Regions from separate parts of the Paenibacillus azoreducens genome, predicted to be linked through region 2. Evidence: predicted binding sites of a transcription regulator. Region 2 holds the regulator's gene; the other holds the start of a gene.
The links. Region 2 encodes NrdR, which represses ribonucleotide reductase genes. Its sites were predicted from a motif close to AACACNATATATNGTGTT; they were not measured.

Region 1 (5,165 bases), 1.4 Mb from region 2:
CGCGTATGTACGCGTTTCGATATGTTCGACGATCGGCATGACGCTGGATGTTGCGTTTTGGATGTACGAGATGCTTTGCGTTGGCGCGATAGCCAGACGGTAAGCATGGTACAGGCCGTACTTCTGCACTTGTTCCTTGAGTTTGGCCCAATCCTGAGGGGAAGGGATTTCAATGCCTTCAAACAGCTTTTGCACCCGTTCCGAGTTCGGTCTGAAGTCCGTTTCGAGATAACGGTCAAAATAAGTGCCCTTCGCATATTCGGATTTCTCAAAATCATGGAAGGTGATGCCGCGGTCACGGGCGATTTCCATGCTTTGCTCAAGGGAGTAGTAGTTCATCATCATGAAAAACGCGCTGGCAAATTCTCTTGCTTCAGGGCTTTCATAGGCGATTTTGTTTTTCGCCAAAAATCCGTTCAGGTTCATGGCTCCAAGGCCGACCGAATGCAGTTCGCTATTGGCGCGCTGCACGCCTGGAGCGTTGTCGATTATGGAGAGATCGCTGACCACGGTCAATGCTTCGATGCCGACTCGTACGGACTCTTTGATTTTTTTGCGTTCCATCACGTTAACGATGTTCAGCGAAGCCAGGTTGCAGCTGATGTCCCGCCGGATGATATCGCCTGCGCCATAGTTGTTGATTTCCGAAGTCTCCTGGAGCTGGAAAATTTCCGTGCACAAGTTGGACATTTTGATCTGGCCGATGTCTTTCAGCGCATGAATGCGGTTTGCATTCGTTTTGTTCACGATATAAGGATAGCCGGATTCAAGCTGGGTAGACGCGATTTTGGTCAGCATGTCGCGTGCGCTCATGACGGTCTTTTTGGTGACCTTGTCATTGGCGAGCAGCTCGTCGTACATCGTGTCGAGATCCATATCATCCAGATGTTGGCCGTAAGCTTTATAGACCGAATAAGGGCCGAATACGACAAGCGGTTTGTTCTGAGCGGCGAGCTCGTAGAACTTGTTCGGGATGATCAGGCCGATGGACAATGTTTTGATCCGCAGCTTTTCGTCGGCATTAATCTTTTTCGAATCGAGGAACTCGATGACATCCCAACCAAAAATATTGTAGTAACCTGCGCCCGATCCTTTGCGCTGCCCCATTTGGTCGGCATAGGAGAAAGCATCTTCCATGAGCTTAAGCACCGGCATAATGCCTTTGGCCGCTCCGGCCACTCCTTTGATCGGTTCGCCGCGTCCGCGCAGCTTCGACAGGTTGACGGCTACGCCGCCCCCGATTTTGGACAACTGCATGCAGGTTCCGAGCACATAGTTGATCGAGTTGAGGGAGTCGTCCATTTCCAGCAGGAAGCATGACACCAATTCGCCGCGGCGGCTTTTGCCCGCATTCAGGAATGTCGGCGTTGCCGGCTGCAGGCGCTGTTCGATCATAGCTTCCGCGATGCGCAGTGCCTTAGCGCCGTCTCCATCCCCAAGATGAAGGGCGACAATGGCGACGCGGTCCGGGTATTGCTCCAGATATTTGCTTTTGTCATTGGTCTTCATCGCGTAATCCTTATAGAACTTGGATATAGCCATGTAGGATTGGAACTGGAAGTCGCTTTTGGATGTGAGGGTAAATACCGATTCGACTTCCTCGTAAGTATATTTTTCAAATACATTTTCGTAGTAGTCATTTTCAATCAGGTAATCCAGTTTCTCGCGAAGGGATCCGAATTTCATGGTTTGTTCTTCGACTTCTTCCATAAAAGCCGCGACCGCTTCTTTATCTTTCTCTAATTGAAAATATCCGTCCGCACCGCGCTGCATCAATTCGTTGTTCAATTCAATATGCTTCAATAGTCCGCACCCTTTCAACAAAAGTTTCTATATCCTGCGATGTTCCCGACAGTTCGAATTTCGTAATGACCGGAACATGGTACATATCGGAGATGGTATCCGCGCTTTTGGCAAAGCCCGGTCCCCAGTTGCGGTTGCCGCTGGCGGAAACCCCGCGCAGCATCTTGCTGTTATGGGACAAAAATGTTTTTACCTTTTCAGGCACTTGCCCAAAGCCGGTCGTATACGTCACAAGAACATAAGGTTCGTTCACCTGTTCCTGTTCCGCGATGGAAACGGCCCGCATATTCAGCTTGTTTATAAAACGTCTGACATTCCCGGTTTTGGAATCGTAGACAACCAACATCCCTATCACTCCTAACAGATATTTTGCAATAAAAAACGACGCTGCCTTCCGTGCTGCTTCTAGTTCCAGAGGCAAGTCGTAGTGGTATCATTTAGGTTGAATTCATCAATATGTAGATGGCAAAATGAATTTTACCTCAATATATTGGGATAGTCAATGTGTAAATGTCTACATCCCGATGGGAGTGTGAGGGTGAAAAAAGCAGGAAATCTATCATTTTTAACGCTTAATCCTATTATTCGGCCAAAAGCGCCAAAAGAAAAAAATTTAAAATTTGAAAACAAAAAAACAGGGGCTTCTCCCCGAAATCTGGTGTGCCAGACTCTCGGAGAAAGCCCTGTTTTTAAATTTATAAGTTTTTGGGTTCCCAGCAAAGTATTTGGAATAAGCACAGAAGCATAGGCCAAAATAATAGACCAATTAGATTGTCCTGAATAGCGTAACAATGGGCGCTTTTCTTACTAGTTTAAGCAGCGATTTTCTTGATCGCGCTCTATTAAACGCCTTTTACCGGAGGATGCTCGAGCACCTTATCGACAATGCCGTATTCGGCAGCTTCCTTCGCGCTCATGAAGTAGTCGCGGTCGGTATCTTTTTCGATGCGTTCCAGCGGCTGGCCTGTGCGTTCGGCGAGGATACGGTTCAGCGTATCGCGCATTTTCAAAATGCGGCGGGCGCGGATTTCGATATCCGTTGCCTGTCCTTGAGCACCGCCAAGAGGCTGGTGGATCATGATTTCACTGTTAGGCAGGGCGTAACGTTTGCCTTTCGCGCCTGCGTTCAGCAGGAATGCGCCCATGGAAGCAGCAAGACCCACGCAGATGGTGGATACGTCCGGCTTGATGTATTGCATGGTATCAAAAATCGCCATACCGGCTGTAATGGAGCCGCCCGGGCTGTTGATGTAAAGATGAATGTCCTTCTCAGGGTCTTCGGCAGCCAAGAACAGCAGCTGGGCAATAATCGAATTGGCCACCACGTCGTTGACATCGGATCCCAGGAAAATAATGCGGTCCTTCAAAAGTCTGGAATAAATGTCGTAGGCGCGTTCGCCGCGGTTGCTTTGTTCAACGACCATAGGTATATAACTCACGTGGAAAACCTCCCTTATTTAGATTTTGCAAAATTCGATTTCAGTCGCTCCCAGGGAGCAATATATATAACGAACAAGATCGTTTCGATCTATATATTGCTAAAGTCGCTTCTTAGATTTTTGCAAAACCCTTAATTGATTTAAATGTAATCATTCTATACATACTTTTACCGTATTAACCTCATGATAAACAATTCCAATCAAAAAGTCAAAGAAAGTCAAACTCCGGGCAAAAAAAATAGCCTATGATTGGCTTTGGGCTTACGGGTTAAATATATGGTACAAGCTTTCATTATAAAGTAATGGCGCGCCCGCGAGGAATCGAACCTCGATCTCAGGCTCCGGAGGCCTACGTCATATCCATTGGACCACGGGCGCATGATGCAAATTGTGAGATGTGCTGCCAGCAAGTACTGACACATACATTTCATGCAGCAAAAGTTATTATACGCTAAACCGGGTGACTTTGCAATAGTTCCTTTTCTAAAATCGGCGGAAACCTTGTTTTTCCATATACTGCCGTGCTTTGTTGTGAGGAACTGCACACGCGCTTGTATAAGAGGAAGAAAGAATGTAAATGATAGTCGTTGGACTACTTGCAACAGAGCCGGAAATTGAGTAAAATGTAAGTGGGACTTAAAACGTTAACCCGGGACATTTTAAGGCCAGGAACCGGAGAGAAGGAACTTGAAGTTGCAGGAGTGGAAAGCAATGCGGAAAATATTAGAGATACAAAAGCAGCTTCTGCCTGATCTCATGGACATTCTCAAGACTAGGTACACCATTCTTCATCAGATCATGCTTTCGGAGCTGATCGGCCGGCGGACGCTGGCGGCATCGCTCCATATGACGGAGCGGGTGCTGCGCGCTGAAACGGATCTTCTGAAAGCCCAGGGGCTGATCGAAATTGAAAGCTCCGGCATGAGGATCAGCGAAGCGGGACGAAGGCTGCTCGAAGAGATGGGCCCAATGGCCAAGGAACTGTTTGGACTCAATGAACTGGCCGAGAAAATCCGCCGAGCATACAATCTGCAAAAGGTTGTCGTTGTGCCGGGGGATTGCGAATCCTCACCGGTCACCAAACGGGATCTCGGACGCGAAGGGGCCAAAGCTCTGCTCGGAGTCATGAATCAGGAAGACACGGTGGCCGTCACCGGCGGATCTACATTAGCTACCGTTGCGGAGGCACTGAACCCGCAAGCGTCGGTATCGATGAAGAACAGCTGGTTTGTGCCTGCCAGAGGCGGTCTTGGCGAGAGTGTGGAATTCCAGGCGAACACCATTGCCTCTACCATGGCAAAACGCGTAGGCGCTCAATACCGGCTGCTGCATGTGCCGGATTTGCTTAGCGACGATGCGTACCAATCGCTTGTGCAGGACCGAAATATCCAGGAAATTGTGCAGGTGATCCGCCAGTGCCGCATTATCGTGCATGGCATTGGGGATGCGATGGAGATGACCCGGCGCCGAAAGCTGGACCCGACTGCAGCACAGGAGATCCAGAAGGAAGGAGCGGTAGCTGAATCTTTTGGCTACTACTTTAACGAAAAGGGTGAGGTTGTCCATCGGATGATCACGCTTGGTTTGCGGCTCGAAGACATCATCAGAACCGAAATCGTCATCGGGATCGCAGGCGGGAAGGATAAGGCGAAGGCTATTCATTCCGTGCTGAAGTTCGGCCACGAGAATATCCTTGTTACGGATGAGGCGGCTGCAATCGAAATTTGCAGGCAAATCGATGAACAAATTTGAGGTTATCAATACAGGCAATGCCTGTTTTGAATAAAACGGATTTTGCGGCCGATGCCGGTTTTTGCGGAATCCCTACAAAACGACTTTCTAGGAGGACTATTCAATGAGTGTAAAAGTAGGCATTAACGGTTTTGGACGTATCGGACGACTCGCTTTCCGCCGCATTCAAAA
Region 2 (5,165 bases):
TGCCAGCACGGATCCCGTCGAGAAGCATACGCATGTCATTTTCCATTTCAATGACGGGACCGAGCTGAGGTACAAGGATGTGCGGCAATTCGGGACGATGCATTTGTTCCAGCCTGGAGAGGAGTTCAAGCTTCCTCCGCTGTCCAAGCTGGGGCTTGAACCGCTTGAGCAAGAGTTTACGCCCGAAAGATTTAAAGCGGCATTGGCGGGCAAAAAGTCCAAAATCAAGGCTGTACTGCTGAACCAGGCATATGTTGTTGGCATCGGGAATATTTATGTGGATGAATCTTTGTTCAGAACGGGCATCCATCCTGAGCAGCTCGTGAGCACGCTGACGGATGAGCAGTTCCGCGCATTGCATCAAGCCATTGTGGATACGCTGCGGGAAGCGGTTGAGGTTGGAGGTTCCTCCATCAAATCCTATGTCAACGGGCAGGGGGAGATGGGGATGTTCCAGCATCAGCTCAAAATTTACGGGCGCCAAAATCAGCCTTGCCTTACTTGCGGAACGTTAATTGAGAAAACCGTTGTTGGCGGCCGGGGCACGCATTTTTGCCCGGTATGCCAGACCTTAAAATAAATTGAATTCAGCAAATCCTTGCAATGTAAGATGTAAATTGAATCATGGGTGTGCACCCCTCTATTTCGTCCCCAAAATATACTGAGTTTGAATTGAACCTCAGGAGGAAGCTGGCATATGGAACTCTTTTGAAAAGAAGGCTCCAAATGTCCGTTTCATCAGGGGGAGGGGGCCTAGGGGTGCTCAGTCATTTTTTCACCACTCCTGCTGGCATTGGCTTTAAGTCTGGACAGTTTTGGAGTGGGGATTACATATCGGACTCAGATAAATGAAGATGCCTGCTTCCAAGCTATGAATGCGCCATTTTACGGCACCCCGCATTGTAATTAATCTCGGGTGGAAAATATAAGCTGTTATGAGGTGAGTTTGCACATGATTATCGGGTTAACCGGAGGTATAGCAACTGGCAAAAGCACGGTGTCGGCTCTCCTGGTAGACAAGGGAGCCCTGCTTGTTGATGCCGATCAGATCGCCCGGGAAGTGATGCTCCCGGGTCATCCCGTTTTGGCGGAAGTGATCGCTCATTTTGGACAAGTTGTGCTCCTTGCGGACGGTACTTTGGACAGGAAAAAGCTCGGGGACATTGTTTTTAACAACCCTGCGGAACGAAAAGCATTAAACGAGATTACGCATCCGGCCATCCGCAAGGAGATCCGGGAACAGATGGAAACTTTGGAGCGGAAACATCCGGACAAACTTGTTGTTGTTGATATTCCTTTACTTTATGAATCAGGGCTTGAGTCCATGTTTGAGCGTGTGATGGTCGTATATGCTCCGCAGTCCGTTCAGCAACAACGATTGATGCAGCGGAGCGGATTGAACGGGGACGAAGCGATGGCGCGGATCCGTTCACAGATGGACATCGAAGAGAAGAAGCTGAAGGCGGATATCGTCATTGATAACAGTGGGAGCGCAGAAGAGACGAAACATCAAATTGATGAGTTTTGGCTTCGGTCAGGTTGCGTATGAAGGCTTTACGATTTTTGCGAAAAAAACGTGTGCTTCTCCTGCTGTTTATCGGCTTTGTAGCCGTATTGTTTTTCAGCACCAACTGGATGTCCTGGTTTTACCCTATATACTACAAGGAACATATCCGTGCACAAGCGGAGCGTTATGACGTGGACCCGTTTTTGGTTGCTTCCATCATTCGGGTGGAATCCAATTATAAGCTCGGCAAAGAATCGAAAAAAGGAGCGCTTGGCCTGATGCAGCTCATGCCGGACACGGCTCAATGGGCGATGGAACAGGCTAAACTTCCGGAAGTGACGATGGACCATATCAAACATAAACCTGAGGCCAGCATTGCCATCGGGACATGGTATCTAAAAAAATTGAACACCCAGTTCAAAGGCAATCGAATTGCCGTTATTGCGGCTTATAATGCCGGGCCAGGAAACGTGGATGGATGGCTTAAAAAGGGAGTATGGGATGGAACGCTGGATTCCCTTAAGGACGTTCCTTTCGGTGAAACAAGGCACTATGTACAACGGGTGATTTATTATTATAATCAATATACGCGGATTTACAGCGATTTTTGAGAATCATCACAAAAGAAGTATTGAAGCAGCTTACGGGCCGCCTCAATACTTCCGGGAGTACGCATGTATTATTGGAATTGACCAGCAAGTTGTTGTTCAGCCAGGGTTACCAGACGTTTTGTGATGAGTCCCCCGAGCGAACCGTTCTCATAGGAAGTCATGTTGCCTTGGTATCCGTCTTGTGGGATGGAGATACCCAATTCCTGAGCCACTTCGTATTTCATTTGGTTCAGGGCTGCAGTAGCTTTAGGTACTACAAGGTTGTTAGAGCTGTTGTTTTGAGCCATCGATGTTCACCTCCTTGCTGTTTGTAAAAGTATTATGTCTCAAAGATTGAATCTTCATAACTTTTTTTATATATTTCCCGCTTGGAAATATAAGGTTCTTTTTCGGACGCTGCTGTGCCGTTAAATGCCGGGGGAACGAACCCCAATACACCAAATGTAAAGATAAAGGAAGTGAGTTTGCATGAAATGCCCGTACTGTGATTACGCAGGCACCAAGGTGCTGGATTCCCGTCCGGCCAATGACAACAAATCGATCCGCCGCAGACGTGAATGCGAAAGATGCAGCCGGCGTTTTACGACGTTTGAAATGGTGGAGGAGACGCCGCTGATCGTCATTAAAAAAGATGGAAGCCGTGAGGAATTCAGCCGGGATAAAATCCTGCGCGGCCTGATCCGTGCCTGCGAGAAGCGCCCTGTATCCGTGGAGCAGCTGGAGGCGATTGTCTCCGAAGTCGAAAAATCACTCCGCAACACGGCAGTCGCCGAGGTTGAAAGCCGTCAGATCGGCGAATTGGTGATGGAACAGTTGTATCCTGTGGATGAGGTGGCCTATGTGCGCTTCGCATCCGTGTACCGGCAGTTCAAAGATATCAATATGTTTATGAAGGAACTTAAAGGTCTCCTTTCGAAAAATACGATGCCTGACTCTGTTGATTGATTATGCAGGGTGCGCTAGGTATAAGCAGAGATCAGGATATGCTGCCCGGAGCTGCTCTACCGAAGCGGTTTATGATTAATTATAAAAGCGCGGTGACAAGCCGCCAAAAGACGCAAAGTGCTTGATGGGAAAACAAGCTGCTTGCGTCTTTTTTTGCATCAAAATGAATCGGAAGGACGGAAGTGTAATGGAGTATTTCACATACTGCAGCCATTCGTAGGGAAGTTCTGAAATAAAATTTAATTTTGTTGAGCCTGATCGAAATTAATTTGCGAAAATGGATTGACAATCGCGAAAAATCAAATGTAAGATAATAACATATATGGGCTGTTATAATAAAATTGCATCGGCAGTTATAGGAAGGGGGATTGGTTTGCCTAGTATTGAAAGCGTTTTAAATGTAAAAAAGACTAAAAGCAGGATGTATAAACGGAATATTTTGAAAGAACATGCGCTTGCTTACGTTTTTTTGGCGCCTTCGATGATTTTATTTATTATGTTTTTATTTTACCCGATGCTGAAGTCCGTTTATTTGAGCATGACGATTACCGATCCACGCGGACAGGTAGCCGAATTCGTCTGGTTTGAGAATTTTGCGGCCTTGTTCAAGTCGCATCAGCTGTATTCCAATTTGAGCGTAACCTTGATGTTTATTTTGTACACGGTGCCGACCTCGTTGATCTGGTCTTTGTTTTTAGCTGCCATTACCCATAACAAGCTGCGGGGGATGAAGATATTTCAGTTTATCTTTTCGCTGCCTATCGTTATTTCAGTGGGGACGGGTTCGATCATTTGGTTTCTGCTCTTTCATCCGACCGCCGGCATGCTGAATTATTTTCTGAGCCTGGTTCATATCGGGCCGATTCCGTGGCTGACCGATCCGGCATGGGCGCTTATGTCCATCTCGCTCATGACGATTTGGATGAACATGGGCTTTTTGTACATTGTGTTATCCAGCGGTTTGCAAGGCATTCCGGAAGAACTTTATGAAAGCGCTAAAATCGATGGCTCCGGGCCTGTCCGTACGTTTATGCGCATCGTGCTCCCTCTTCTTTCCCCGACGATTTTTTTCGCGTTGATCGTGTCGGTGATCGGGGCTTTCCAGGCTTTCGGCCAAATTCATATTTTGACCAGAGGCGGTCCGATCAACTCCACCAATGTCATTGTCTATTCCATCTACCAAGACGCCTTCGTTAATTTCCGCTTCGGAATCGGCAGCGCCCAGGCACTCATTTTATTTGTTATTATTTTGCTGCTGACCGTGCTGCAGTTTAAAGTTCTGGAAAAGAAGGTGCACTATCAATGATTGCAAAACGAACCACGCCGCTTTTGTTGTATTCGCTGCTTGCCATTTTAGCGCTGGCCGTGCTGTATCCGCTTATTTTTACGGTGCTTTCATCGTTTATGACCGAAAATGAGGTATCCAACTTTCCGCCTCCGCTGTTTCCGACCCATCTGTATCTCGACAACTTCAAGGAGGCCATTGCCGGGTTTCCAATTATTCGGTTTATTTTAAACAGCTTTATCGTCTCGACCGCGGTGATGATCAGTCAAGTCATAACGTCGAGTCTGGCGGCTTATGCTTTTTCATTCATGAATTTCAAAGGCAAAGGCATGCTGTTTGCGCTGTTTTTGTCCACCATGATGATACCGTGGGAAGTTACGATTATTCCGAACTATCTTCTGATTAAAAGCTGGGGCTGGATGGACAGTTACCAGGGGCTGATCGTGCCTTTTATGGCCGGTGCTTTCGGAGTGTTTCTACTGCGCCAATTTTTTCTGCAGCTGCCGCGGGAGCTGTTTGACGCCGGGAAAATCGACGGCTGCGGGCATTTACGGAATTACTTTTCCATCGTGCTGCCGCTGTCCAGACCTGCTCTGGCGACGCTTTCGGTATATGTGTTTTTGACGCATTGGAATCATTATCTGTGGCCGCTGCTGATCACCAACCGGGCGTCCATGCGAACCGTGCAAATCGGGGTGGCGATGCTGCAGCATGCCGAGGTGATGTCCTGGAATTTGATTTTGGCCGGGGTTACGCTCGTGCTGCTGCCATCCTTTATCCTGCTCGCTTTTGGCGTCAAACAGCTTGTGCGCGGCAT

Region 1: the regulator NrdR is predicted to act here: its motif matches at 2,283-2,300, upstream of nrdI (class Ib ribonucleoside-diphosphate reductase assembly flavoprotein NrdI).

The regions. Positions count from the first base shown of each region.
Region 1 covers NZ_AP025343.1:7,051,803-7,056,967, reverse strand. The annotation lists gene nrdE (class 1b ribonucleoside-diphosphate reductase subunit alpha) at 1-1,803, opposite strand, end outside; gene nrdI (class Ib ribonucleoside-diphosphate reductase assembly flavoprotein NrdI) at 1,790-2,149, opposite strand; gene L6442_RS31565 (hypothetical protein) at 2,342-2,551, shown strand; gene clpP (ATP-dependent Clp endopeptidase proteolytic subunit ClpP) at 2,646-3,242, opposite strand; tRNA gene L6442_RS31555 (tRNA-Arg) at 3,546-3,620, opposite strand; gene L6442_RS31550 (sugar-binding transcriptional regulator) at 3,954-4,994, shown strand; gene gap (type I glyceraldehyde-3-phosphate dehydrogenase) at 5,098-5,165, shown strand, end outside.
Region 2 covers NZ_AP025343.1:5,603,117-5,608,281, reverse strand. The annotation lists gene mutM (DNA-formamidopyrimidine glycosylase) at 1-580, shown strand, start outside; gene coaE (dephospho-CoA kinase) at 953-1,549, shown strand; gene L6442_RS24850 (lytic transglycosylase domain-containing protein) at 1,546-2,118, shown strand; gene L6442_RS24845 (alpha/beta-type small acid-soluble spore protein) at 2,187-2,405, opposite strand; gene nrdR (transcriptional regulator NrdR) at 2,587-3,063, shown strand; gene L6442_RS24835 (carbohydrate ABC transporter permease) at 3,386-4,369, shown strand; gene L6442_RS24830 (carbohydrate ABC transporter permease) at 4,366-5,165, shown strand, end outside.